3 regions of the Janthinobacterium sp. GMG1 genome follow, and region 1 is predicted to be linked to each of the others. Evidence: predicted binding sites of a transcription regulator. Region 1 holds the regulator's gene; each other region holds the start of a gene.
What was found. Region 1 encodes sigma-54, which starts transcription at its own class of promoters, with help from an activator protein. Its sites were predicted from a motif close to TGGCANGNAANCTGCTTT; they were not measured.
Positions count from the first base shown of each region.

Region 2: the regulator sigma-54 is predicted to act here: its motif matches at 3,184-3,201, upstream of SJI03_RS27015 (TorF family putative porin).
Region 3: the regulator sigma-54 is predicted to act here: its motif matches at 2,952-2,969, upstream of adh (aldehyde dehydrogenase).

Region 1 is NZ_JAXQNT010000002.1:594,253-603,948, forward strand. Features, by position in the region: gene SJI03_RS07685 (KpsF/GutQ family sugar-phosphate isomerase) at 1-760, shown strand, start outside; gene SJI03_RS07690 (KdsC family phosphatase) at 760-1,293, shown strand; gene lptC (LPS export ABC transporter periplasmic protein LptC) at 1,333-1,944, shown strand; gene lptA (lipopolysaccharide transport periplasmic protein LptA) at 1,970-2,551, shown strand; gene lptB (LPS export ABC transporter ATP-binding protein) at 2,551-3,306, shown strand; gene SJI03_RS07710 (RNA polymerase factor sigma-54) at 3,311-4,789, shown strand; gene hpf (ribosome hibernation-promoting factor, HPF/YfiA family) at 4,859-5,221, shown strand; gene SJI03_RS07720 (3-hydroxyisobutyryl-CoA hydrolase) at 5,357-6,442, shown strand; gene rapZ (RNase adapter RapZ) at 6,443-7,306, opposite strand; gene hprK (HPr(Ser) kinase/phosphatase) at 7,455-8,390, opposite strand; gene SJI03_RS07735 (PTS sugar transporter subunit IIA) at 8,427-8,909, opposite strand; gene queF (NADPH-dependent 7-cyano-7-deazaguanine reductase QueF) at 9,253-9,696, opposite strand, start outside.
Region 2 is NZ_JAXQNT010000016.1:63-9,758, forward strand. Features, by position in the region: gene SJI03_RS26995 (DUF1840 domain-containing protein) at 1-337, opposite strand, end outside; gene SJI03_RS27000 (hypothetical protein) at 518-1,063, opposite strand; gene SJI03_RS27005 (YifB family Mg chelatase-like AAA ATPase) at 1,128-2,648, opposite strand; gene SJI03_RS27010 (accessory factor UbiK family protein) at 2,763-3,011, opposite strand; gene SJI03_RS27015 (TorF family putative porin) at 3,282-4,049, shown strand; gene SJI03_RS27020 (P-II family nitrogen regulator) at 4,061-4,399, shown strand; gene SJI03_RS27025 (ammonium transporter) at 4,411-5,949, shown strand; gene gshA (glutamate--cysteine ligase) at 6,154-7,452, shown strand; gene gshB (glutathione synthase) at 7,550-8,506, shown strand; gene SJI03_RS27040 (PTS sugar transporter subunit IIA) at 8,521-8,925, shown strand; gene SJI03_RS27045 (HPr family phosphocarrier protein) at 9,018-9,287, shown strand; gene ptsP (phosphoenolpyruvate--protein phosphotransferase) at 9,332-9,696, shown strand, end outside.
Region 3 is NZ_JAXQNT010000020.1:4,368-14,063, reverse strand. Features, by position in the region: gene SJI03_RS28475 (PQQ-dependent methanol/ethanol family dehydrogenase) at 1-850, opposite strand, end outside; gene SJI03_RS28470 (DUF779 domain-containing protein) at 902-1,291, opposite strand; gene adh (aldehyde dehydrogenase) at 1,346-2,866, opposite strand; gene SJI03_RS28460 (beta-propeller fold lactonase family protein) at 3,211-4,167, opposite strand; gene SJI03_RS28455 (TonB-dependent receptor) at 4,372-6,510, shown strand; gene SJI03_RS28450 (transporter substrate-binding domain-containing protein) at 6,629-7,462, opposite strand; gene pedF (cytochrome c-550 PedF) at 7,488-7,973, opposite strand; gene rtcA (RNA 3'-terminal phosphate cyclase) at 8,104-9,123, opposite strand; gene SJI03_RS28435 (RtcB family protein) at 9,140-9,696, opposite strand, start outside.

The DNA of each region.
Region 1 (9,696 bases):
GGCCCTGTTCGTGCATCCGGCCGAAGCGGCCCATGGCGACTTGGGCATGGTCACCTCGGACGATGCTTTTATTGCCATATCGTACTCCGGCGAATCGTCGGAACTGATGGCCATCATGCCTGTCGTCAAGCGCATGGGTGGCGTACTGATTTCCATGACGGGTAAACCAAACTCGAGCCTGGCCCAGCTGGCCGATGTGCACCTGGATATTTCTGTTGAGAAAGAAGCCTGTCCGCTGAACCTGGCGCCGACGGCCAGCACCACCGTCACCCTGGCCCTGGGCGACGCGATTGCCGTGGCCTTGCTCGACTTGCGCGGCTTCAAGGAAGAAGATTTCGCCCGCTCGCATCCGGGCGGCGCCCTGGGCCGCCGCCTGCTCACGCACGTGCATGATGTGATGCGCAGCGGCGAACGGGTGCCGCAAGTGCCCGTGGACGCTTCCTTGCTGCAGGCGCTGGAAGAAATGACGAAGAAAGGCATGGGCATGACAGCCGTCGTCGACGCTGACAACCGCCCCGTGGGCGTGTTTACGGATGGCGACTTGCGCCGCATGTTCGAGCGCGTGCAGGATTTCACGCAAGTGGCGATCCGCGACGTCATGCATGCGCAGCCGCGCAGCATCGCGCCCGAACGCCTGGCCGTCGACGCCGTGGCCGTGATGGAGCAGTTCCGCATCAACCAGATGCTGGTCGTCGATGCCGACGGCAAGCTGGTGGGCGCGCTGCATATCCATGATCTGACGCAAGCGAAGGTGATCTGATGGAGAGCGTAGCGCACAACCTGGCGCGCGCGGCCAAGGTCAAACTGATGATCTTTGACGTCGATGGCGTGCTCACCGACGGCAGCCTGCATTTCGGCCCGGACGGCGAGATGATGAAAACGTTTAATGTGTATGATGGCCTGGGCATCAAGCTGCTGCAGGAATCGGGCGTGCAGACGGCCATCATCAGCGCGCGCCGCTCGGCCATCACGGCACGCCGCGCGCAAGACCTGGGCATTACCCATGTGCATCAGGGCGGCCACGACAAGCTGACGCCGTTTCGCGAACTGCTGGCGCTGACGGGCTTGACGGAAGAGCAATGCGGCTATATTGGCGACGATGTCATCGATGCGCCCATCCTGAAACGCGTCGGCTTTGCCGTCAGCGTGCCGGGCGGGCGTCCGGAAGTGCAGGGCCTGGCGCACCATGTGACGCAGGCTGGCGGCGGCCGCGGCGCGGTGCGCGAGATCTGCGAATTCCTGCTGCGCGCCCAGGACAACTATGCGCGCGTCATGGCGCCGTTCCTGGAGTGAGGCGCGCCTTGCCAGTGACATTTGAAAGAGTGAAGCCCTATGCGTAAGCCAGGAGGCGCCCATCGCTGGCGCATGATTTTTACCGTGCTGGGCGCGGTTGTTGTCGCGCTGGCCAGCTTTTGGCTGCTCGAGGTGATGAACAAGAATAGCCAGGACATCACGGCCAGCAAGCATCTGGATGAGCCTGACTATTTCATCACCAATTTCAGCCTGGTGCGCATGGACTTGACGGGTAAGCCCAGCTATATCGTGTCGGGCACCAAGCTCACGCATTATCCGCTGGACGATTCGTCCGATATCGACCAGCCTTTCGTGCGCAAGCTCACGCCAGGCATGCCGCCGATGAACATGAATGCGGAGCTGGCGCATATCGACCAGGACAATACGCGGCTGCAACTGCACCGCAAGGTCGTGATCGACCGCGTGGCCAGTCCGAAGGCGCAGAACCTGACGGTCAAGACGGAAGCGCTGACGGTGTTCCCGGATGAGGAAAGAATGGAAACGGACGTGCCTGTCGATATCCTGACGGGCGCCTCGCGCATCAATGGCGTCGGCATGAAGGCGAATAACGCCACCGGCGTGGTGGAAGTGCAGAATGCGCTGCGCATGGTCCTCCCGCCGAAACCGCGCCCGGCCGCGGCGGCAAAATGACAGAATGAAACAAGGAAACCATACTATGAAGAACATCTTGCTGTTGACCGTATTGTCCCTGGCCATCATGGGCGGGGCGCATGCCGAGAAGGCCGATTCCGAGAAGGAAGCCGTCATCACGGCACGTAGCGGCCACGTCGATGACATCAAGCAGGTGCGCACCCTGACGGGCGACGTCGTGCTGGTCAAGGGTACCCTGACCATGAAGGCGGGCCGGGCCCTGATCACGGAAGACCCGCAAGGCTACCAGTTCATTACCTTCTGGGCCGACCCCGGCAAGCTCGCCACCTTCCGCCAGAAGCGCGATGGCGCGGGCGACCTGTGGGTGGAAGGCGAAGCGGAGCGCGTGGAATACGACAACAAGACGGAAGTGGTGAAACTGTTTTCCAGAGCCAAGCTGACGCGCCTGGAAGGCGCGAAAGTGACCGATGTGGCGAATGGCGCCTTCATCTCGTATGACAGCCGCAAGGAAGAATTCGCGATGGAAAATTCCAACAGCGGCACCAGCACCGCGGATGGCGGCAGCGTGCGCATGGTGATCCAGCCGAAGACCAAGGCGCCGGCAGCGGAGAAAGCGCCGGCCACGCCCGCGCCAGGAAAGAAATAATGGACAATACACGTTGCGGCAGCACCCTGATCGTTCGCGGTCTGCAAAAAACCTATGGCAAGCGGCAAGTCGTGCATGATGTTTCGCTGCAAGTCGAATGCGGCGAAGTGGTGGGTTTGCTGGGCCCGAACGGCGCCGGCAAGACCACATCGTTCTACATGATCGTCGGCCTGGTGCCGTCCGATGGCGGCAGCATCGATATCAGCGGCGTGGACATTTCCAGCCTGCCGATCCACCGCCGCGCGCAGATGGGCCTGTCCTACCTGCCGCAGGAAGCATCCGTCTTCCGCAAGCTGACGGTGGAAGACAATATCCGCGCCGTGCTGGAAATCCAGACCGTCGAAGGCCGTCCGCTGACGAAGGCCGAGATCGAGGAGCGGCTGGATAAATTGCTGGCTGACTTGCAGATTGAAAAGCTGCGCGAGAACCAGGCGCTGTCGCTGTCCGGTGGCGAACGCCGCCGCGTGGAAATTGCCCGTGCGCTGGCCACCGATCCCCGTTTCGTGCTGCTCGACGAGCCGTTCGCCGGCGTCGATCCGATCGCCGTGATCGAGATCCAGCGCATCGTGCGTTTCTTGAAGGAGCGCAATATCGGCGTGCTGATCACCGATCATAATGTGCGCGAGACGCTGGGTATTTGCGACCGTGCCTACATCATCAACCAGGGCTCGGTGCTGGCGTCGGGACGCCCCGACGACATCATCGCGAACGAGTCGGTACGCCGGGTCTATCTGGGCGAACACTTCCGCATGTAAGCCAATGAAACAATCATTGCAGCTGCGCACTTCGCAGCACCTGGCACTGACGCCGCAGTTGCAGCAATCGATACGCCTGTTGCAATTGTCTACCCTGGAATTGCACCAGGAACTCGAGCAATTGCTGACGGATAATCCCTTGCTTGAACGCCTCGACGATCCGCTCGACCGTTCGCTGCGCCTGCTGTCCGACGGGGCCTTGAGTTCCACGGCAGCGCCGGCCGAAGCGCCACCCCAGCCGCCAGGCCAGGACGCGCCCGCCGCGCCGGCCGAAGCGGAAACCTTTGATGGCGAGGCGGGCGACAGCCCGGCCGCCGCCGAGGGCGGCGACAGCGACTGGAGCGAGGCGAGCCGGGGCAAGGCGCCCGACGATGAAGATTCGCGTCCGCAACTGGAGGCCCATCACTGCACCCTGCGCGAGCACCTGATGGAGCAGATGCGCGTGACGGTGCTGGAATTGCGCGATCGCGCGCTGGTCGAGCTGATCATCGACGCGCTCGACGACAATGGCTACCTGGAAGAGTCGCTCGACGACATCCTGGCACGCCTGCCGGAAGAGCTGGAAATCGACGCCGACGAGATGCGCACGGCTTTGTCGCTGCTGCAAAGTTTCGATCCGCCCGGCGTGGGCGCGCGCAATGCGTCCGAATGCCTGGCGCTGCAAATCAAGCGCTTGCCGCACATCGCCATGGTGACGCGGCGCATGGCCCTCGTCATCGTCGAAAAGCACCTGGCCTGGTTTGCCCAGCGCGATTTCAACAAGCTGAAAAAAGCCCTCGATTGCGACGATGAAGACTTGCGCGAGGCGCAGACGGTGATTCGCCAGTGCAATCCGCATCCGGGTGCCGTATTCGCCTCGGACGTGTCCGATTACGTGGTGCCCGACGTCGTCGTCAAGCGCGCGCGCAATGGCTGGCAAGTGACCCTGAACAACGACGTCATGCCGCGCCTGCGTGTCAACGCCATGTACGCCAACTTGCTCAAGCAGGGCAAGGGCGAGGGCGCCATGGGCGCACAGTTGCAGGAAGCCAAGTGGCTGATCAAGAATATGCGCCAGCGCTTCGACACCATCCTGCGCGTGGCACAGGCGATAGTAGAAAGACAAAAGAACTTTTTCTCGCATGGGGCCGTTGCCATGCGCCCCCTTGTGCTCCGTGAAATAGCTGATACACTGGGTTTACACGAGAGTACTATCTCGCGGGTAACAACTCAAAAGTACATGCTGACCCCGCACGGCATGTTCGAGTTGAAATATTTCTTTGGTAGCCACGTCGCCACCGAAGCGGGGGGCGAAGCGTCATCGACGGCGATACGGGCATTGATCGTGCAACTGACAGGAGCAGAAGACCCTAAAAATCCTTTATCCGACAGTAAGATTGCGGACATGCTGGGGGAACAAGGCATGGTGATTGCGCGACGTACTGTTGCCAAATACCGGGAAGCGTTGAAAATTCCGCCAGTGAGCCTGCGTAAGTGTTTGTAAGTTTTTTTCGGTTCCTCTGCGGGCCGGATAGGATGGACCGCACGAACCCGATCATCTTTAGGAGTGTGTATGAATCTCACCATCAGCGGACATCATCTCGAAGTGACACCAGCCATCCGTGAATACGTACAAACGAAGCTGGAGCGCGTGAAACGTCATTTCGATCAAGTCATCGATATCGCCGTGATTCTGACCGTGGATAACCTCAAAGAGAAAGAAAAACGTCAAAAGGCTGAAGTCAACCTGCGTTTGAGTGGCAAGACTGTCTATGTGGAAAGCTTGGCGCACGACCTGTACGCCGCGATCGATACCCTGATCGACAAGCTCGATAGGCAAGTGATGAAATACAAAACCAAAGTGCAAGGGCACGGTAAAGAGGCGATCAAGCATCTGCCAGACAACTCCGAGGAAGAAGCCGTCGTCGCCGTCTAAGGCCACCCGCTTCCAGCAGTTGTGATCAACTAAGGGCGCACATCTTGCGCCCTTTTTTGCGCCTGGACCTGTTGAACGCAATCTTCCCCGCGCAGGCGCTAGAATGTTTGCACTTTCACTTCTTTCCTGCCTGCCATGAGCGACTTCGTCCAGACCTCCATCCGCAACCGCACCGGACACATCGTGCTCGACCGTCCGAAAGCCTTGAATTCCCTGTCGCTGGAGATGGTGCGCGCCCTGAGCGCGGTCCTGCTGGCCTGGCGCGATGATCCGCACGTGGACGCCGTCGTGATCCGTTCCAGCAGCGAAAAAGCCCTGTGCGCCGGCGGCGACATTCGTTTCTTTTACGATGCGGGCCTGGCCACGCCGCAAGGCGGCAGCGCCCTGCTGGAAGATTTCTTTACGGAAGAATACGCGTTAAATCATGTGATCCATTTCTATCCGAAACCGTATATCGCCGTGATGGATGGCGTGGTGATGGGCGGCGGCATGGGTGTGGCGCAAGCCGGGCCCGGCAATCGCCTGCGCATCGTGACGGGCCGCACGCGCATGGCCATGCCGGAAGTCAATATCGGCCTGTTCCCTGACGTGGGCGGCAGTTATTTCCTGTCCCGCCTGGCCGGCCAGCTGGGCCTGTATCTGGGCTTGACGGGCCTGACGATCAACGCGGCCGATGCCCTGTACACGGGCCTGGCCGATGTCTACCTGCCCGAGGCGCAGATGGGGGCGCTGCTGGCCCTGTTCGACTCGACGCCGGGCGAGGCCTTGCCGGTAGCCATCAAGGCGCTGGCGGCACCGTTCCAGGCCGAGGCGGGGGTATCGTCCCTGTCCACGGCGCGTGCGGCGCTGGACCGTCATTTCAGTGCGGGTTCGGTGGCGACCATCATGGCCTCGCTGGCGCAGGACGACTGTGCGTTCGCCGCCAGGGCGCTGGCGGCCATGCGTTTGCGTTCGCCCTTGATGATGTCGGTCACCCTGGAATTGCTGCAGCGGGGCGCTCACCTGGGCGTGGCCGATTGCCTGCGCCTGGAGCGCACGGTGGTGCGCCATAATTTCGAGCATGGCGAAGTGCTCGAAGGCGTGCGTGCGCTGGTGGTCGACAAGGACAATGCGCCCCGCTGGAATCCTGCCAGCCTGGACGACGTCGACACGGCCATGGTGGCGCGCTTCTTTGTCCCCGTCTGGCCGGCGCAAGCGCATCCGCTGCGCCACCTCGACTAATCAAGCGCGCTCGCGATGGCGCAGCACGACTCTTTCGTTCGGGCCGAAATACTGCGCCAGCCGTTCCGCCATGTACACGGAGCGGTGCTGGCCGCCCGTGCAACCCAGGGCCACCGTCAGGTAGCTGCGGTTGTCGGACTTGAATGACGGCAACCATTTCTCGATGAAGGTGCGGATATCGGCCAGCAGTTCCAGCGCGCTCGGCTGCGCATCGAGGAAGGCGATCACGGGCGCGTCGCGTCCGTCGAGGGGACGCAGGGCCAGGTCGTAATAGGGATTTGGCAAGGCCCGCACGTCGAAGACGAAATCGGCGTCCAGCGGCACGCCCAGCTTGAAGGCGAACGATTCGAAGAACAGGGTCAGCGGCGCGCGCTCGGAGGCGACGATATCCTTGATCCAGGCACGCAATTTGTTGGCGCTCAGCTCCGACGTATCGATCACATGGCCCAGCTGTTCGATGGCCGACAGGCGTTCGCGTTCTTCCGAGATGCACTCGATCAGTGTGCGGCGGCTGGCCGGATTCTGGTTCGGACGCAATTCATGCGACAGCGGATGGCTGCGCCGCGTTTCCGAGAAGCGCGCCACCAGCGAATGCGTGGTGGCCGTCAGGAACATGACCTTGACGTCGTGCCCCTGGTCGCGCAGCAGGGCCACATTGTGCGGCAGGCTGGTCAGCGACTCGGCGCTGCGCGCATCGACGGCGACGGCCAGTTGCGGTGTACCTTCGTCGAGCAGGGTTTGCACCAGGCTGGGCAGCAAGGCCGGTGGCAGGTTGTCGACACAATAGTAACCGGTATCTTCCAGCACATTGAGCGCGACGGATTTACCGGAGCCGGATATTCCGGTGATAAGGACGATATGCATACGCCGATCATACAATAAAGATCGGCGCTCTGCTCCCAAGGCAATTATCTTTACAAATTATTGCAATTATTGTTCGAGCATTGCTTGTATTTAATTGTTGCCATTGGCGTCAATGTGGGGTCAGACCCGTCGGGTCGGACCCCGGTAATTAATCGCCACTCATGGCGAGTCGTTGCCGCTCCATGAACTCCTGCAAGGTATCGATGCCGCGCAGTTGCAAAATCGTATTGCGCACGGCCGCTTCCAGCAGCACGGCGATGTTGCGGCCGGCGGCGACGGGGATGACGACCTTGCGCACGGGCAAACCCAGCACGTCTTCCGTGGGGAACAGGAAGGGCAGGCGCTCGACTTCTTCTTCCAGCGCGTTGCGGCGTACCAGGTGCACGATCAGCTTCAGGCGCATCTTGCGGCGCACGGCCGTTTCGCCAAAGATGGCCTTGATGTCGAGTAAACCCAGTCCCCGCACTTCCAGCAGGTTTTGCAGCAGCGGCGGGCAGCGTCCTTCGATCATGTTGGGCGCGATGCGCGAGAATTCGACGGCGTCATCGGCCACCAGGCCGTGGCTGCGCGAGATCAGTTCCAGGCCCAGCTCGCTCTTGCCCAGGCCCGAATCGCCCGTGATCAGCACGCCCACGCCCAGCACGTCCATGAACACGCCATGCATGATGATGCGTTGCGCCAGTTTTTTCGACAGATAGACGCGCAGGAAGTCGATCACTTGCGCGGCCGGCAGCGGGGTGGAGAACAGGGGAATGTTTTGCTCGTCGCAGATGGCGAGGATGTCGGGCGGCGTTTCCAGCCCCTGCGCGATGATCAGCGCGGGCGGACCGCCGGCGATCAGCTCGCCAATCACGTGGGTGCGCGTGTTGACCTTCAGGCGCTGGTAGTAATTGATTTCCTGGTGGCCAAAGACCTGGATGCGGCCCGGATGGATCAGGTTCAAGTGGCCCACCTGGTCGGCGGCCGACGAGACGTCGCCCGAAATCAGGCGCTCGCCGCCGGGGAAGCCGGCGAACCAGCCCAGTTGCAGACTTTCACGATTATCGTCGTACAGGCGTTGTATCGTCAGCGGCGTTTGCAACATGGCAGTCTTCTTCAGGAGTGGAGGAATACCTGAAGTTTAACCCGCCGCTTGCAGGCTGGGTTGCCAATTGACGATGCGCGAATGCACGGATTTCGGTTCCGGATCCGTGGCCAGCGCCGTGCGGAAGGCATCGTCGGAAAACATTTCCGCGATTTCCGACAGGATTTCCAGATGTTGCTGGGTGACATGATCGGGAATCAGCAGGAAAAACAGCAGATTGACGGGCTTGCCATCGGGCGACTCGAACGGAATCGGCTCGGCCAGGCGCACGAAGGCACCCAGCGGCGATTTCAAGGTTTTGCTGCCCTTGACTCTGCCATGCGGCACGGCCACGCCATGGCCCAGGCCAGTCGAGCCCAGGCGTTCGCGGGCAAACAGATTGTCCGAGACGGTAGAGCGGGCGATGCCGTAATTGTTTTCGAAGATCAGGCCGGCTTGCTCGAAGGCGCGCTTTTTACTGGAGACTTCCAGGTCCAGCAGGACGTTTTCGAGGGATAATATTTTGCTAAGATTAGTCATGACACTCAATGAAATGGTGCAATGCGCAGAGGGCTTGCGAGCCGAATTATAGGCCTGTTTCGGCGGCCTGTAACGCCAATTCTCAACAGTATACGCCCGCTGCGGGCGCAGTGGGCGCTACAGCCCGCGTAGCCATCATTTTAGCAAAAAAATAACATCGGCGTGTATCGGCTATTTCCTGATTAAAAACACGCGGTGCGCCGGTTTTTCCGCCGCCGAATGCCGATTTTCCGATTTTTCAGCGTCTTTGACATGCTCTGCGGTACTACTGCAACGTTGTTTTAAAACACAGCCAACATTCCTGTTGGCATGGTTTTGTGGTGTTGCGCGGTGTTACCCAATGTTACTGGCGCGCATTGCGCAGATTGCCCGGCATCGCTCCTGTGCTGAAATTGCTGCGCCAGGGATTGATATCGAGCCCGCCGCGGCGCGTATAGCGCGCATACACGGACAGTTTTTGCGGCTTGCACTGACGCAAGATATCGACAAAGATGCGCTCCACGCATTGCTCGTGGAATTCGTTATGCTCGCGGAAACCGATCAGGTAGCGCAACAGGCTTTCCTGGTCGATCTGCGGTCCCGCATATTCGATCTGCACGCTGCCCCAGTCGGGCTGGCCCGTCACCAGGCAATTCGATTTGAGCAGGTGCGAAACGAGTTTCTCTTCCACGGGCGCTTCATCGAGCGCCGCCTTCAAGAGCTGCGGCGAGGGCGTGTATTGCGTGATTTCCAGGTCCAGGCGGTCCAGCAGCACGCCGTCGAATTCGCCCATTTTCAGCTTGCCGAA
Region 2 (9,696 bases), on a different contig from region 1:
CCCAGGTGATGCTTTCATTTTCAGCCTTGGCCGAGCGCAGCATTTCCATCAGGGGATAGGCGCGCTGCGAAAAATGCACTTTTTGCGCGCGCGCATGGGCGCCCGTTTCGCCATCTTCCAGGGTTTCCGGGGTATGCGCATCGTGTTCGATGTCATTTTCCGGATGCAATTTGCTTTCCGCGACTTCTTTTTCCAGCAGGGCCAGGGCATCGCCCGCTTCAGCTGGCGTGATGACGCCGCGCGTGGGGTTCTTGTGCAGGATGTCGAGGATGCGCTGGGCATGCTCCTGGTACATCAGCACTTCTGGGGAGGATTTGGATTTGAATGAGATCAACATAAGCGCTTTCTGAAACTTGTTGTTAGTGTCGAAACAATATCACGACTTGAAATGTCGCACAGGCCGTCCGTTTGCCCGGATTGCATATTTGCAAGCCGGATAGGGCCATCTGTTGGACAACGCACGTATTTACAAGAGCTTGCTTGCCGCGACAACACCCGTTTAAGCGAGCGTTAAGTCTCAATCCAGTTTCACCGAGTCCATGAACGTGTCGATGGTGTCACGCGACAGCTTGCTTTCTTCACCGACAATGATGATCTGGAAGATGCGTTTGTCCTGCGCCACAAAATGCCCGACCAGCAGGACGGGCTTGCCTTGCTGTATCCCCGTCGCTTCGATGCTGAGCGAGCTGCGCTGGTGCATTCCGGCCGCCGTGCTGCTGGCAGCCGACGCCGATTTTTCGCTGCGCACGTTGCCGTTGATATTTTTCAACAGGGCCGTCTGCATGGCGGGCAGGGCCGCTTGCGCCTGTTCTGCGCTGTCGAGCACGGCGCTGCCGATGGCGAAGGTATTGCCATCGACCTCGCTGGCCGTCATGGTCAGGCTGACTTTCTTGCCATCGAGATCAATCTCGCGTGTCAGTACGGCCGGCTTGCCTGGAAACAAGGCCGTGAACTGGGCGTCGGGGCTGCGATAGTCGCGCCAGTCGAATTTCGGACTGCAGGCGGACAGGATGCTGGCAGCCGCGAGCGTCGCCAGGAAGAGGGCAAGTGATGTTTTTTTCATCAGCAGATGGTAGCAGCGCCGCCACTCACGCGCAATCGCGCGCGCGTGGCGTTCACTGGCTGCCTTATATTTCACGCAGCACGCGCCGGTACTGGATCGCTTCGGCGACATGCGGCTGCGCGATGGCGGGGCTGCCGGCCAGGTCCGCGATGCTGCGCGCCACGCGCAATACCCTGTGGTAGGTGCGCGCGGACCAGTGCAATCGCGTCATGGCGCCATGCAGCAACTGTTCGCCATGCGTTTCCAAGCGACAATGCTGCTCGATTTCCGTGTTGCTCAGCCGTTGGTTCGCTTTTCCCTGGCGTGCCAGCTGCAGAGCATAGGCTGCCGCTACCCGCGTGGCGATGGCTTGCGTACTTTCGCCGGCGCGGGCATGCCGCCCCAGCGCCGCCGGCGGCATGGCGGCCACTTCAATTTGCAGGTCGATGCGGTCGAGCAGCGGGCCGGACAGGCGATTGTGATAGCGCAACACGGCGTCTGGCGTGCAACGGCAACGGCCGGAGGCGTGGCCCAGATAGCCGCACGGACAGGGATTCATGGCGGCGATCAATTGAAAACGGGCAGGAAACTCGGCCTGGCGGGCCGCGCGTGAAATGCTGATCACGCCCGACTCCATGGGCTGGCGCAGCACATCGAGCACCCGGCGCTGGAATTCGGCAATTTCATCGAGAAACAGCACGCCACAGTGGGCCAGCGAGATTTCTCCCGGACGCGGCACATTGCCGCCGCCCACCAGGGCCACGCCGGACGCGGTCTGATGCGGGGCACGATAGGGGCGGCGTTTCCAGTGCTCCACCTTGAAGTGGCCGCCCAGGGAATGCACGGCAGCCGATTCCAGCGCCTCTTCATCGCTCATGGGCGGCAGCACGCCGGGAAAGCGGCTGGCCAGCATGGTCTTGCCTGCGCCCGGCGGCCCCACCATCAGGACATTGTGACCGCCCGCTGCGGCCACTTCCAGTGCGCGTCGCGCCTGTTGCTGCCCTTGCACGTCGGCAAAGTCGGGATAGGGAAAAGCGTGCGCTGCCAGCACGGGCTGGTGGCGTTGCAAGGCCGTCTGGTTGGCGTGCGCGGCAAAATGCGCGCAGACCTCGAGCAGGCTGTGGGCGGGATAGATGCAGGCATCGCTGACGAGAGCCGCCTCGTCCGCGTTCGCCTGCGGCAGGATGAAGGCGCGTGGCGCACCCGGCTGGCTGCGCTGCATGGCAAAGGTCATGGCCAGGGCGCCGCGGATGGGACGCAACTGGCCTGACAGCGACAGTTCTCCCGCGAATTCATAGTGATGTAATTGGTCGCCCGGCAACTGGCCGGAGGCGGCCAGAATGCCCAGCGCAATGGGCAGGTCGAAGCGCCCCGATTCCTTGGGCAAGTCTGCCGGCGCCAGATTGGCCGTGATGCGCCGCGCCGGCATCTCAAAGCCGCAGTTTTGCAACGCGGCACGCACGCGGTCGCGCGACTCCTTCACTTCCGTATCCGGCAGGCCGACAATCGTAAACGAAGGCAAGCCATTGGCAAGGTGGACTTCGACACTTACCTCGGGCGCCTCCATGCCGGCCAGGGCGCGGCTTTTCAGGACGGCCAGGCTCATCAGACTCCCCTGTAGCGCGGACGCGCGCAGGATCAGTCTAGCGCTTGAAAAGGGGAGAGGCTTGAGGTATGCCAGCAAGGTCGCCGATTACGGCGCCCTGCGTGCAGCAGCGGTTCAGGCTTTTGGATCGTTCAGGCGCGTTTCCAGTTCGATCAGGCGCAATTCCAGTGCGTCCAGTTTGGCGCGCGTCTTGGCCAGCACTTGCGCCTGGATATCGAATTCTTCGCGCGTGACGAGATCGAGGCGGGCGAAGCCCTGGGTCATCATCGACTTTACGTTTTTCTCGATATCCTTGGCCGGCGAGTTTTCGATGGCTTGATGGATCTTGCCTTGCAAGTCGTTAAAGAAGGTATTCATGTCCATGGTCAGTCCTTTTATGGTGCGGCCTGTGCATCGCACCATTGCGGTGCACAGCGGCGTTAATCTGGTGCGAAACTGGGCAAATTCACAATGCTTCAGCAGCCCGTACCCGCATGCCCAGAGGCTTGCAGGGTATGTATGGCCGGAAATGCACCTGTCAAGGTGGCAAGAGAGCTGGCACGTATTCTGCTAAAGAAGGTATGAACGCTTTGTGATCTCCAGCCAAGATTTTAAACCTCAACCGCTTTAAAAGTTCAATAAAAGGGAATCGCCATGAAGAATCTGTCCAAGAACATGACTTTAGCTGCAGCGTTGACGCTGGCCATGACCGCCGTGTGCGGTAGCGCCATGGCCCAGGATGCAGTGGCGGCGCCTGCTGCGGCCGAAGTCGTACCTGATAACGTGGTGAGCTACAACGTGGCGCTGACCAGCGACTACCGTTACCGCGGCATCTCGCAAAGCCGCTTGAACCCGGCCATCAGCGGCGGTGCCGACTATACCCATAACCCGACGGGCCTGTATGTGGGCACCTGGCTGTCGAGCATCAAATGGATCAAGGACGGCGGCGGCGATACGAATCTGGAATGGGATATCTACGGCGGCAAGCGGGGCGAGATCAGCAAGGATTTTACCTATGACGTGGGCGGCCTGTACTATTTCTATCCCTCGAATGGACTGAGCACCAATGCCAACACGTTCGAGCTGTACGGCCAGCTCGGCTATGGCCCGATGTATATCAAATACTCGCATTCGACCACCAATCTGTTCGGTGTTGCCGACAGCAAGAACAGCGGCTACCTCGACGTGGGCGCCAACGTCGAAGTGCATGATGGCTACATGCTGAACTTGCATGTGGGCCGTCAGAAGGTCGAGCACAACGATTCCCTCAGCTACAGCGATTACAAGATCGGCGTGACCAAGGACTTTGGCATGGCGACCGTTTCCCTGGCGGCCGTCAAGGCCAATATCGTGTCTGTGGCACCGAATGGCAAGAATCTGGCGAAATCCGGTCTCGTGCTGACCGTGTCCAAAACCTTTTAAGCGAGACTGCCATGAAAATGATTACTGCAATCATTAAACCGTTCAAACTGGACGAAGTACGCGAAGCTTTGTCGGCTATCAATGTGCAAGGCATTACCGTCACGGAAGTCAAGGGTTTCGGCCGCCAGAAAGGTCACACGGAACTCTACCGTGGCGCCGAGTATGTCGTTGATTTCTTGCCAAAGACCAAGATTGAAGCGGCCGTCGATGACGCCATTGTCGACCAGGCCATCGAAGCGATCGAAGGCGCCGCGCGTACCGGTAAAATCGGTGATGGCAAGATTTTCGTCTACAACCTGGAACAGGTCATCCGCATCCGTACCGGTGAAACCGGCAACGAAGCGCTCTAAGGGGAATATTGATGCATAAAAATATAACAAAATTGCTAGCTGGGATAGCCTGCCTGTGTGCGTTTGGCATTGCCACGCCGAGCTTTGCCGATGCACCTGCCAAGACGGAGGCGGCCACGACCACGGCCGTTGCCGCCCCCGCCGTCACGCCGGTGCCTGACGCAGCAGCACCGGCTGCTGCCGCTCCGGCCCCGGCCGCTGCTGCGCCAGCCGCCGCACCCGTCGCCAACAAGGGTGACACCAGTTTCATGATGATCAGCACCTTGCTGGTGATCTTGATGACGATCCCGGGCCTGGCCCTGTTCTACGGCGGCCTGGTGCGCTCCAAGAACATGCTGTCGGTGCTGATGCAAGTGTTCATGGTGTTCGCGCTGGTCATCGTGCTGTGGTGTATTTATGGCTACTCGATCGCCTTCACGGAAAAAACCGCCTTCTTCGGTGGCTTCGACCGCTTGTTCCTGAACGGCATCTGGGATCCGGCCAAGGGCACGTTTGCCGCCGCCGCCACCTTCAGCAAGGGCGTCGTCATTCCCGAGTTCGTCTTCGTTGCTTTCCAGGGCACGTTTGCCGCCATCACCTGCGCACTGATCGTCGGTGCCTTTGCCGAGCGCGCCAAGTTTTCCGCCGTGCTGGCGTTCGTCGTGCTGTGGTTCACGTTCGCCTACCTGCCAGCGGCCCACATGGTGTGGTTCTGGACCGGTCCTGACCTGATCACCAACGCCGCCACCTCGGCCAGCGAAGCCCTGAAAGCTGGCTGGATCTGGCAAAAAGGCGCGCTGGACTTCGCCGGCGGCACCGTGGTGCACATCAACGCCGCCGTTGCCGGCCTGGTGGGCGCCATCATGATCGGCAAGCGCGTCGGCTACGGCCGCGAATCGATGGCACCGCACTCGCTGACGATGACCATGATCGGCGCGTCGCTGCTGTGGGTGGGCTGGTTCGGTTTCAATGCCGGTTCCTCGATGGAAGCGGGCGACGTGGCGGCCTTGGCCTTTGTCAACACCTTGCTGGCAACGGCTGCCGCCACCCTGTCGTGGGTGTTTGGCGAATGGATTTCCAAGGGCAAGCCTTCCATGCTGGGTGGCGCGTCCGGCGCCGTGGCCGGCCTGGTGGCGATCACCCCGGCGGCCGGCTTTGTCGGCCCGATGGGCGGTCTGGTTATCGGCTTGCTGGCCGGTGTCGTCTGCCTGTGGGGCGTGAATGGCCTGAAACGCCTGATCGGCGCCGATGATTCGCTCGACGTGTTCGGCGTGCATGGCGTGGGCGGTATCCTCGGTGCCTTGCTGACGGGTGTGTTTGCTGCACCACAACTGGGCGGCCAGGGCATCTTCGACTATGTCACCAACAAGATGTCGGCAGATCCGTACTCGATCGGCCACCAGGTGTGGGTGCAAGCGCAAGCGGTCGGCACCACCATCCTCTGGTCGGCCATCGTTTCCGTCATCGCCTATAAACTGGTCGACATCGTCATCGGCTTGCGCGTACCGGAAGAAGAAGAGCGCGAAGGCCTCGATATCACGAGCCACGGCGAGCAAGCGTACCATGGCTAAATAGCAATTATCTGGCATGCCAGCGCCCCGGCGCGGCATGTCCGGCCGGAAAAGGCGCCTCATTGAGGTGCCTTTTTTTCGTTGTGGGAATGTAAAAGGTCTTTAAAACAAGGCTTTTGCCCCGATTTGGGGTACTTACACGGTAATATAGTCGGCAGTTCTGTGTGCTTTTTTGAATACTGCACATAATTTAAGGATGTAACTATGGTTCCCCATCTCGTCACGGCCCTGACCGGACCGCTGCTCGACCTCGAAAAAAAGATTCTGGCCGCGACGCCGGCCATTGAGCGCTGGTTTCGCATGGAGTGGCAAGAGCACACGCCGCCTTTCTATTGCTCGGTAGACTTGCGCAATGCCGGCTACAAGCTGGCGCCCGTCGATACCAATCTGTTTCCAGGCGGTTTTCACAACCTGGCCACGGAAATGCTGCCCCTGTCCGTGCAGGCGGCCATGGCCGCCATCGACAAGTATTGCCCGGATGCCCGCAACCTGCTGATGGTGCCGGAATTGCACAATACCACGCCGCAATACCTGCAAAACGTGGCGCGCTTGATGCAGATCTTCCGCCAGACGGGCTTGCACGTGCGCCTGGGTTCGTGGTCGCCCGAGATCACCCAGCCGACACCCTTGGCGTTGCCAGATGGCAACATGCTGGTGATCGAGCCGCTCGTGCGCCTGAACAATGGGCGCCGCCTGGGCTTGAAGGATTTCGACCCGTGCACGATTTTGCTGAACAACGACTTGTCGGACGGCATTCCCGATATCTTGCAAAATATTCACGAGCAAAGCCTGCTGCCGCCCTTGCACGCGGGCTGGGCCTTGCGCCGCAAGAGCAACCACTACACGGCCTACGATGAAGTGGTGAAGAAATTCGGCAAGATGATCGATGTCGACCCGTGGATGCTCAATCCCTTCCACGCCAAGTGCAGCGACGTCAATTTCCAGGAAGGCGAGGGCGAAGATGCGCTGGCCGCCAGCGTCGACGTGCTGCTGGCCAAGATCCGCAAGAAATACAAGGAATACGGCATCAAGGAAAAGCCGTTTGTCATCGTCAAGCCCGACGCGGGCACGTATGGCACGGGCATCATGACGGTGCGCGACGCCAGCGAAGTACGCGACCTGTCGCGCAAGCAGCGCGAAAAAATGTCCATCGTCAAGGATGGCCAGCTGGTGACCGACGTGATCATCCAGGAAGGTGTGCCGACTTTCGAAAGCATCAAGGATGCCGTGGCCGAACCGGTCGTCTACATGATCGACCGCTACGTGGTGGGCGGTTTCTACCGCGTGCACGCGGAGCGGGGCGTGGACCAGAACCTGAACGCGCCCGGTTCGCAGTACGTGCCGCTGGCATTTGCCCAGCAGCATGCCGTACCGGACTTGAAGGCCAAGCCGGGCACGGCCGCGCCGAACCGCTTCTATGTGTATGGCGTGGTGGCGCGCCTGGCCTTGCTGGCCGCGTCGCTGGAAATGGAGCGCACGGACCCGAATCCCGAGGTGTATTGATCCATCAAGGAGACTTGCCGGGCGCGGTGACTACCGCGCCTGGCGATCTCGGCTAGAATCAAGCATTCCTTATCCAGGTTCCCCGATTGGACGCACCATGAAAATTGCATTCCTTGCCGACCCGCTGGCAGGCTTCAAGACTTACAAAGATTCCACCTTCGCCATGATGCGCGAGGCGGCCAAACGCGGCCATGCCGTGTATGCCTTCGAACAGAAGGACATGGCGCTGGAAGAGGGCATCGTCACGGCACGGGTACAGCACATCGAGCTGACGGGCGACGAACATGACTGGTACAAGGTCGTCTCCACCGAAGAAGTGCGCCTGTCGACCCTGGACGCCATCATCGAGCGCAAGGACCCGCCGTTCGACATGGAATACGTGTACGGCACGTATCTGCTGGAACTGGCGGAAAAGCAGGGCGCTTGCGTCTTCAACAAGCCGTCGGCCATCCGAGACAACAATGAAAAGCTGGCCATTGCGCAGTTTTCCGAATTCACTTCGCCGACCCTGGTGACGTCGAACGAAGCGCGCCTGCGCGCCTTCCACGCCAAGCACCAGGACGTCATCTTCAAGCCGCTCGACGGCATGGGCGGCACGGGCATCTTCCGCGTCAAGGCCGATGGCCTGAACCTGGGCGCCATCATCGAGACCCTCAGCGAGAACGGCGCGCAAACCATCATGGCGCAGCGGTTTATCCCCGACATCGACAAGGGCGACAAGCGCATCCTCGTCATCGGCGGCAAGCCGGTGCCGTTTTCGCTGGCGCGCATCCCGCAGGCGGGCGAAGTACGGGGCAACCTGGCCGCCGGCGGCACGGGCGTGGCGCAGCCCTTGACGGCGCGCGACCTGGAAATCGCTGAAAAGCTGGGCCCTATCCTGGCCGCGCGTGGCCTGATGCTGGTAGGATTGGACGTGATCGGCGACTATCTGACGGAAGTCAATGTCACCAGCCCGACCTGCTTCCAGGAAATCATGCAGCAGACGGGCTTTGACGTGGCGGCCATGTTTGTCGACGCCGTCGAGCATGGCGTTGCGCAAGCGCAGCAGCGCTAGAAGGTGAAATGACTATGGTAGGGATTTTGCTCATGACACATGCACCGCTGGGACAGGCGTTCATCGCCGCCTGCGCGCATGTGTTCCGGGGGCCAACGGAGCGGTTTGAAGCCATCGATGTCGTCGCCGACCAGGACCTGGCGGAAGTGCAGAAGCTGGCATCGGACGCCATCTGCCGCCTCGACGACGGCTCCGGCGTGCTGGTGATTACCGACGTGAAGGGCGGCACGCCGTCGAACTGCTGCAACAAGCTGGCCGATGCGGGCCGCGTGGAAGTCATCGCCGGCATCAGCCTGCCGATGCTGCTGCGCGCCATCACATATCGTCGCGACACGCTCGATGTGGTGGTGGAGATGGCACTGGCCGGTGCGCAAAGCGGCGCCGTGCGCGTCGATAACCGCATCCGCGTGGGAGAATAAGGAAGTGCATGGCCGCCGCCCTGAAGGCGGCGGGTTTTATAGGCCAAGATTGTCATCAGCGTAGTGCATTCAGGGATAGAGACCATACAAAAATGATTCAAAGAGAACTCGAAATCATCAACAAGCTGGGATTGCACGCACGCGCCTCCGCCAAATTTACCCAGCTCGCCGCCAAGTTCAAGAGCGACGTCTGGCTGACCCGCAACGCGCGCCGCATCAACGCCAAGTCCATCATGGGCGTGATGATGCTGGCCGCCGGCAAGGGCGCGAAAGTGACCCTGGAAGCCGAGGGCGATGATGAGCTGGCATGTGTCGATGCGCTCACCGCCCTGATTAATGACAGGTTTGGCGAAGGCGAGTAATGCCCGCCGAACGCAGCCGCAGCCGCATTCCGACAGGTCACCCCATGGCATCTTTCACGCTCCACGGCATCCCGGTCTCCCGCGGCATCGCCATTGGCCGCGCGCATCTGCTGGCGCCGGCCGCCCTTGACGTCAAACACTACCTGGTCGCCCAGGAACAGATCGAAGCCGAAGTCCAGCGTTTGCAAAACGCCATCGCCGCCGTCCACAAGGAATTGCAGACCCTGTGGAACGAGCTGCCGAAGGACGCCCCCACGGAACTGGGCGCGTTCATCGACGTGCATGCGCTGATCCTGTCGGACCCGATGATCGCCGAAGCGCCGCTCGACATCATCCGCTCGCGCCACTACAACGCCGAATGGGCGCTGTTGACGCAAATTGATGAATTATCGGCCCAGTTCGACGAAAT
Region 3 (9,696 bases), on a different contig from region 1:
CGGGACGCAAGTGGCTGTTCCACGGCGCCGGGTTGCCGGTGCCGAAATACGCCAGCTTGGTTTGCGGATCGTAAGTGCCGCCCATCCACGTCGAGGCGCCGCCCGTTTTCCACAAGTCGCCCGGCCAGGTCTTGTTCACCGTTCCCGAAATGCCGTTATCGATGGCCTTGCCATCCTTGTCGTAGCGGTGGCCCATATGGCCCTCTACCGTCGGCCGGCTCCACACCAGGTCGCCCGTCATCGGGTTGCGCGCCTCGACCCGGCCGACGATGCCGAATTCGCCGCCCGACACGCCCGTCAGCAGCAAGCCTTCGGCGATCAGCGGTGCGGCCGTCATCGAGTAGCCTGCCGCATAATCATCGACCTTTTCCTTCCAGACGATCTTGCCCGTGTTCTGGTCCAGCGCCACCAGATAGGCGTCGAGCGTGCCGAAAATCACCAGGTTGCCATACAGGGCGGCACCACGGTTGACCACGTCGCAGCATGGCATGATGCCGTCCGGCAAGCGGTGCTCATACTTCCACAGCTTGGCGCCCGTTTTCAAGTCGACGGCAAAGATGCGCGAATACGAGGCCGTGACGAACATCTTGCCGTTATGAATTAGCGGCTGCGATTCCTGGCCCCGCTGTTTTTCGCCGCCAAACGAGAACGACCAGGCCGGCACCAGCTTGGCCACGGTCTTGTCATTGATTTGCGTCAACGGCGAATAGCGCTGGCCTTGCGTGCCCATGCCAAACGACAGGACACTGGCCGGATTCTTCGCCGTGCTGTCGAGCATGGCATTCGTGACATTGCCCACGTCGGCCGCCTGAACCAACGAGGCGACACTCAAACCGACGACGATCCCCATGATTTTTTTCTGCACAATCATCTCCCTCTGTTTTATTAGTATGTGTGTGTATCAGGTCTTGCGGTGCTCATGCGGCTGGGCATGCAACAGCGCGCACTCTTCATCGGTGAACAGGCGCGAGCGCGTCAAAAAGCGCTTGCCCGTGCCGTTGTCGAGTGAAAACATGCCGCCATTGCCATCGACCACATCGATAATCAACTGGGTATGCTCCCAGTACTCGAATTGCTCGAGTCCCATGTAAAACGGTGTGCCATTCAAATTGCCGAGATAAATGTCGGTGTCGCTGACATCGAACTCGCCCAGCGCGTAGCACATGGGCGCGCTGCCATCGCAGCAGCCGCCCGACTGGAAAAACATCAGCGGGCCGTGACGCTGGCGCAACTTGTCCATCATTTCCAGCGCCGCATCGGTGGCGACCACCCGGGCGATTGCTGCACTCATGGCATCCCTTTCTGCGCGCCGCGCCCCGGTTGCAGGCGCGGCGCGTGTACCGGTTTAGAAGAAGCCCAGCGCTTTCGGGCTATAGCTCACGAGCAAGTTCTTCGTTTGCTGGTAGTGGTCGAGCATCATCTTGTGGTTTTCACGGCCGATACCCGACTGCTTGTAGCCACCGAACGCGGCGTGGGCTGGATACAGGTGGTAGCAATTGGTCCACACGCGGCCCGCCTGGATGGCGCGTCCCATGCGGAAGGCGCGCGAACCGTCGCGCGTCCACAAGCCGGCACCCAGGCCGTACAAGGTATCGTTGGCGATCGCCAGCGCTTCAGCCTCATCCTTGAAGGTGGTCACGGACACGACCGGCCCGAAAATCTCTTCCTGGAAGATGCGCATCTTGTTATTGCCCTTGAACACGGTCGGACGCACGTAGTAGCCGCCCTCCAGGTCGCCCGCCTGCGTGTTGCGTTCGCCGCCGGCCAGCACTTCCGCGCCTTCCTGGCGGCCGATGTCGAGGTAGGACAGGATTTTTTCCAGCTGCTCCTGCGACGCCTGCGCACCGATCATGGTGGACGAGTCGAGCGGATTGCCCTGCTTGATCGCGGCCACGCGCTTCAGGGCCCGTTCGATGAATTTCTCGTAGATCGATTCCTGGATCAGCACGCGCGATGGGCAGGTGCACACCTCGCCCTGGTTCAGCGCAAACATGGTGAAGCCTTCCAGGCACTTGTCGAAATACTCGTCGTCGGCATCCATCACGTCTTCAAAGAAGATGTTCGGCGACTTGCCGCCCAGCTCCAGGGTGACGGGAATCAGGTTTTGCGCGGCGTAACCCATGATCAGGCGGCCCGTGCCCGTTTCGCCCGTAAAGGCGATCTTGGCGATGCGCTTGCTCGACGCCAACGGCTTGCCCGCTTCCAGGCCGAAACCGTTGATGATATTCAGCACGCCCGGCGGCAGCAGATCACCGATCAGTTCGATCAACACCATGATGGAAGCGGGGGTTTGCTCGGCCGGTTTCAAGACGACGCAATTGCCGGCGGCCAGGGCTGGCGCCAGTTTCCAGACGGCCATCAGAATCGGGAAATTCCACGGGATGATCTGCCCCACGACACCCAGCGGCTCATGGTAGTGATAGGCATAGGTTTCCGCATCGATTTGCGCAACGGAACCTTCCTGCGCGCGGATGCAGCCGGCGAAGTAACGGAAATGGTCGATGGCCAGCGGAATGTCGGCATTCATCGTTTCGCGGATCGGCTTGCCGTTGTCGATGGTTTCCGCCGTGGCGATCAGGCTCAGGTTCTGTTCGATGCGGTCGGCGATGCGGTTCAGGATATTGGCGCGCTCGGCAGGCGAAGTCTTGCCCCAGGCATCCTTGGCGGCATGCGCGGCGTCCAGCGCCAGCTCGACGTCTTCGGCCGTGGAACGGGAAATTTCGCAAAACGGCAAGCCCGTGATCGGCGTAATGTTGGGAAAGTATTCACCTTTTACTGGTGCAACGAATTTGCCGCCGATGTAATTGTCATAGCGTTGTTTGAAGGGATTGGCTACGCCCAGTTTGCTGATGTCTGCGAGATTCATGTCGTCCTCTATCGGGTTAATTAGAATGGAATTACTTAATTAAAATCAAACGTCCTGGTACAGATGGGGTGAGTACACGGAGTCTTCCGCAAATGCCGTGCCAGCTCGCCATCCCACTACAAACTTAGCCGGTTTTACCCTTGTTGCAAGGGCGTGGCGTCAATACCGGCGCGCTTTTCAGCGCACGCCCCGGGCAAGAAGGCAGGCGTGGGTGTGTGCGCGTTTTGAACAAGGTGGCGCCGTCCTGTTCCAATCCGCGCCAGCCCTGCTGCACCGCTCCGTCGCCGCTGCACAATGGAACAGGTGTACCAGACTGGAACACCTGCGCCAGTGCCACCAAGGCATCAACGAATCACCACGCCCCATGGCAATTCACCCACGGTAATATCGGCCACCTTCTGCGCGCTGGCCGTGTCGATGACGGAAACGCTGTTCGAACGGCCATTGGCCACGTACAGCTTGGCACCATCGGGCGTGAGGGCCATGTTCCACGGGCGCTTGCCGACGGGAATGGTGGCCGTCACCTGGTTGCTGGCCGTATCGATCACCATCACCGTGCCGTCGATGCCATTCGAGACATACACCTGCCTGCCGCTGGGGTGGACGGCGATACCATTCGCATTCTTGCCAGCTGGAATGGTGGCAATCGCCTTGCGCGCGGCCATGTCGATCACATACACGGCATTGACCAGTTCGCACGCCACATAGGCGCGGCCCGAGTCCGGACTGAAGCCGATGCCGCGCGGACGCAGTCCCACGGCGATGGACGCCACCTGGCGGCGTTGTGCCACATCGATGACATCGACTTGCTCGGCCTCTTCCGCGCTGACCAGCAGCCAGCGCCCATCGGGGCTGAAGACGGCGTGTTCCGGATTGCGTCCCTGCACCTTGATGTCGGCGAGCAAGCTACCCGTATGGCCGTCGAGCAAGGCCACGCTATTGTTTTCCTCGACGGCCACGGCCACATGACTACCATCTTGCGAGGCGCTGACGCCTTCGGGCGACTTGCCCAGCGCCACCGTGCGCACGGGCGCGCCGCCAGTGTTATCGATCAGCAGCAAGGCGCTGCTGGCTGCGTCCGTGACAAACAATTGCCGCCCGCTGGGGTCGGCGGCGATACCGCGCGGACGCTTGCCCGCCACGATCTGGCGCACGACCTGGTCGGTGGCCGTATCGATCACGCTCAAGGTGCCCGACTTTTCATTGGGAACATAGGCAAAGGGAGCGGCTTGGACGGCGGTGCTGGCGAGCGCCGGCAGCAGCCAGCACACCTGGCGCAAGCGCGAGAAGAAGTTGGGCATAATCACCTTTTCAATGGGAAAACACAGGAAAAGCGCGCTGCATCGGCGCATCTGAACATTGCTGTATGCAAACGCCGTGCCACTGACACGCGTATAATTTCCGCCCACCAATGGAGACATGGCAGGCATATTGCTTGATACAACTATGCAGACCTGTGGCGCTCACGCGCTCAAGCAGGCTTTTATTCACATTGGAGAATCCGCATGCAGCATCGTTTCCGCCTGAACACAATCGCCAGCCTGTTTGTCGCCGGCAGCGCCACCCTGGCCCCCCACGTCTTTGCCGCCGAGGCAGCTGACCCGGCCAACGGGCAACTGATGGATACGGTGGTCGTCAGCGGCAGCCGCATCGCCCACCCCAGCCAGGAAGTGCCTGCGTCCATCGACGTGGTCGACAGCGCCCGCATCCAGGATGGGCAAATCCGCGTCAACGCGTCAGAAGCGCTGGCCGCCGTGCCGGGGCTGGTCGTGCAAAACCGCCAGAACTACGCGCAAGACTTGCAAATCTCGTCGCGCGGCTTCGGCGCACGCTCGGCCTTTGGCGTGCGCGGCGTCAAGCTGATCAGCGATGGCATTCCTGCCAGCATGCCGGACGGCCAGGGTCAGGCCGCCACCTTCAACCTCGATACGGCCGAGCGCATCGAAGTGCTGCGCGGACCGTTTTCCGCCATCTACGGCAACCACTCGGGCGGCGTGATCCAGCTGTTTTCCAGGGATGGGCAAAATCCCCCGTCCGTGGAGCTGAACGTGACCGGCGGCAGCTATGGCACCAGCAAGGTGGATCTGTCGGCGCAGGGTCAGGCAGGCGGCATCGGCTACGTGCTCGACGGTTCGCGCTTCCGTACGGATGGCTTCCGCGACCACAGCGCCGCCACGCGCGAACAGGCTTTCGGCAAGATCACCGTCAAGCCCACGGCGGACAGCAAGCTGACCATCGTCGCCAATAGCTTGCATCAGGGCAACACGCAAGATCCGCTGGGCGCCACCTGGGCCACGTTTGCCGCCGATCCGCGCGCCGGTGAAATCGATGCGAGCGATACGCAAAACCCGAAGCGCACCTTGGCCGAACGCTACAACACGCGCAAGAGCATCGACCACCAGCAAATCGGCGCCACCTATGAACAATCGTTCGGCGATGACCGCCTGCATGTGATGGTATATGGCGGCAACCGCGACGTGATCCAGTACCAGGCTTTTACCAAAGGCTTCCAGGCGCCGCCCAGCCATTCAGGCGGCGTGGTCGACTTCCAGCGTGAGTTCTACGGCATCGACACCAACTGGCTGCATGTGAACCAGCTGGCTGGCGGCAAGCTGAGCACGACCATCGGCATCGACTATGGCCGCTCCAGCGATGACCGCACGGGCTATGAAAATTACATCGGCAACACGTTTGGCGTAAAAGGCAAGCTGCGCCGCGACGAGCAGAATGTCGTCTCCAGCCTCGATCCCTATATCCAGGCGGAATGGCAAAGCGGCCCATGGCTGCTCAGCGCAGGTTTGCGCTACAGCAAGATGAAAGTGGCGGTCGATGACCACTATCTCAGCAATGGTGACGACAGTGGCAGCCTCGAGTTCAGCCATACGACGCCGGTGCTGGGCCTGCTGTACAAACTGACGCCGAACGTCAACGTCTACGCCAGCGCCGCGCGCGGCTTCGAGGCGCCTACCCTGAACGAACTGTTTTACTCGGGCACGGCCGGCGGCTTCAATTTCAACTTGAAACCGGCCACCAGCACCAACCTGGAAGCGGGTATCAAGGCCAGGATCAATAACAACACCCACGTGAACGCGGCCGTGTTCCAGATCAAGACCAGCGACGAACTGGTGGTCGACAAGTCCAGCGGCGGGCGCACCAGCTATCGCAATGCGGGTAAAACCTTGCGCCAGGGCATGGAAGTGTCGCTGGATTCGAACCTGCCGTATGGCTTCACGACAAAAGTGGCCCTCACCAGCCTGCACGCCGTGTATGACCAGGCGTTTGGCAGCGTGCGCGAAGGCAGCCGCTTGCCGGGCGTGCCCAGCGCCAACCTGTTCGCGGAACTGGCCTGGAAAGACACGTTCGACCGCTTTGGCGCGGCGCTGGAAAGCGTGGCAAGCAATCAGGTCTACGCGGAAGACAGCAACATCGAAAAACCGGCACCCGGCTATACGGTGTTCAATGCGCGCTTCAACGCCAAACAAAACGTGGGTAATTGGCGCTTCAAGGAATTTGCCCGCCTGAACAATCTTTTCGACAAGACCTACGTGGGTTCCGTCATCGTCGGCGACAGCAACAAGCGCTACTATGAAGCGGCGCCGGGACGCAATTGGTTGCTAGGTGTCAGCGCCCAATACTCCTTTTAAGAACACCTGAGAAAAAGTCCATGGCGGCGTTGCATTGCCCTGAACATTTTTCAGGCGTTCTCATGAAAAAGCCCGCGCGTCTTCCGATGCGCGGGCTTGTAAACTCAAGCAAGCTACTTCAAGGCCGCGCTTCCTTCACGCCATATTTCTCAAAGATGGTTTTTAATTCGCCGCTGGCCGCCATCTCGTTCATGGCTGCCTGCAGCAATTTCGCCACGTCGAGCTGCTGACGGCTGACGGCAAGGCCAACGGCCCAGCCAGCACGCGGCAAGCGGGCGAACGCCACTTCGCTCATGGGGAAAGCGGGATCACTTTTCAGCACCGATTCGATTTCCGAACGGTTGGCCAGCACGGCGTCGAGCTGACCCGCCTGCAATTGCTGCAAGGCTTCGGCAGCCGTGTCGAAAATACGCACATCGTCGCGGTACTTGCCATTGTCTTCACCCAGCATCAGCATGGCCGCGATCGAGACCTTTTCCACGCCGATGCGCTTGCCAGCCAGCGAAGCGACGCCATCGAATTGCGGCACGGCTTGCGCACTGCGCGCCAGGCGCACGGTTTCCACGTAGTATGGCGCGAATATCTCGACCTTGTCGTTATCCGCCATCAACTTCTTGTCGACCGGCACATGCAGCATCACATCGGCGGGACCATAACCGAGGTAATGCCCCTTCCAAACCATATTGCGCAAATCGTCGTTCAGGTTTTCGCCGGCGGGAAATGGCAGCAAGCTCAGTTTCAAGCCCAGCTTTTTCGCCAGCGCTTCGGCGATGTCGATATCGATGCCCGCCCCCTTGTCGGAAAATGGCGCGAACTCGTTGTACACAGCCACTTTCAGGCTGCCCGACTGCTGCACTTTTTGCCAGTCGGCGCGCGCCGGCGCGGCTGCGCACAGCGCCAGGCAAGCGAGCGAGATCATCGCGCTCGCACCCCGGAGTTGAAATGAACGCATGGGACTCCTTCGTGATCAATTCGACTTAATTAGATTCGCGGCGGGTTTCCAGATAGGTCTTGATGGCCCACATGGCTTCCTGGTTGAACACGCCTTCGAACGGCGGCATGTACACGGCGCCATTGCGTACTTTACCGTGGCGGATGGTGGTCAGGTAGTAATTGTCCGTCTCCTTGTAGCATGCCTGTTTCTTTGTCTCATTCTTGATACCGAAACAATCGCGGTCCAACTGGCGCAAGTCCGGCGCAATGCCGCCCGAGATGGCTTCAATGCCGTGGCAGCGGGCGCAATTCTGGTTGTAGGCCGAGGTGCCCACCGTCAAGGCCAGCTTGTTGCCCCGATACGGGTTTTGTTCGAGCCACTTGTCGCCCACCTTGGGCAAGCCCGTGGTGTCGACGCCTTGTGGCGTGACATTGCCGTGCGCATAGGCATGCGGCAAGGTCAGCAGGGAGGTGAGGGCAACGGCGCCGGCGGCCGCCACGCCGAGCAGGGTACGAATGGAATAGGTCATGCTGGTCTCCTTGGTTTTTTAGTCAATATCCAAGAAGAGCAAATGCCATGCCATGCACATATGCCCCACATCCGGCCGCCCATGTATCAATTTGGAACAGCTGCAACACGTAGTTGTGTCACCACGCGCGTCAGGCGGCGGTCACCGTGCAGATGCTGCCCCGCTCCTGCTGCTCGAAAGTGATGCGCACGGGCAAAAATCGGGCAATCACTTCCGCATTCGTCAGCGCATGCTGCGACACCTTGTTGCAACTGAAGCTACCGCCACCGGCCAGCGCCATCGGCAGCAAGAGCTGGTCGGCCAGGTGCTCGCCGACGGCCGCATCCGTCTTGAGATAGGCGCGCACCTCGTTCAACAGGCGCTTGGCCACCGATTCGGCCAGCAAGGACTTTTCGCCAAAAGAAGTAAACACTTCCGTGACATGCTCATGCTCGAGCGTCAACAGCAGGACATTGCCCGGTCCCTGCTCCGCCGGCAAGCCGACAAGGTGCAGCTGCTTGCCGCTCCAGCCCATGACGCTGGCGACACGCTCGAGTTCGCGGTGCGCCACCTGCACATGCACGCCCGCTACCACGCTTTCCGCATACCCTGCCTTCCGTTCACCGCGCTGCAGCAACGCGATGGGCCGCAGGCGCTGGCACGGTTGCACGGTGGCCATCACCTCGCCGCCGCCGGCAGGATGAAAGCCATAGCGTTGCAGCGTAATCTCCATCTCGGCGCCCATCTGTTCCAGGACACGGCCGTACGCACGCTGCAAAAAATGGACGGACGGCGCCATGGCATTGTGCGTGCCACCACTGATGCGCACGGTGGATGGCCCATCCGCATGCAGCAGGGCCGGCAGCAAGGTTTGTAATACCAGAGTGCAACTACCGGCGCTGCCGATGGCAAAGCGGTAATCGCCGCCGCGAATGGGGCCAGGCGCGAATTCCAGGCTCGCTGCGCGCAGCGCCACCGGCGTCGTGCGCGCCCCGCAAATGGCGGCTGCCGCCTGCACGGCCAGCAGATGCTGGCGCAGCAAGCCGGGCTTTTCCCGCCCCGCGCGGATATTCGTCAGCCGGAATGGATGCCCCGTAATCATCGAAAGGCTTAGCGCCGAGCGCAAAATCTGTCCGCCGCCTTCGCCTTGCGCTCCATCAATTTCTATCATTTCTTTTCTCTCTCTGTTAACCTTTGACGCAGACGACCTGCTTCAGGATATGCACGACATCAACCAGTTCGCGCTGCGCCAGCATCACCGCATCGATATCCTTGTAGGCCATCGGAATTTCATCGATCACGTTTTCATCCTTGCGGCATTCCACGCCTTGCGTGGCGCGGATCTGGTCGTCCAGGCTGAAGCGCCGCTTCGCTTCCGTGCGGCTCATGGTGCGTCCCGCACCGTGGCTGCAGCTATGGAAACTCTCCGCATTGCCCTTGCCGCGCACGATAAAACTCTTCGCGCCCATGGAACCGGGAATGATCCCCAGTTCGCCGGCGCGGGCCGACACGGCACCCTTGCGCGTGACCAGCACGTCCTTGCCAAAGTGGTGCTCCTTCTGCACATAGTTATGATGGCAGTTAACGGCTTCCACGTGCGTCTGGAACGGTTTATGGATGACCGTGCGCACGGCTGCGATCAGGTTCTGCATCATCACTTCACGGTTGTTGCGCGCAAACCGCTGCGCCCAGCCCACCGCTTCCACGTAATCGTCGTAATGCTGCGTGCCTTCGGCCAGGTAAG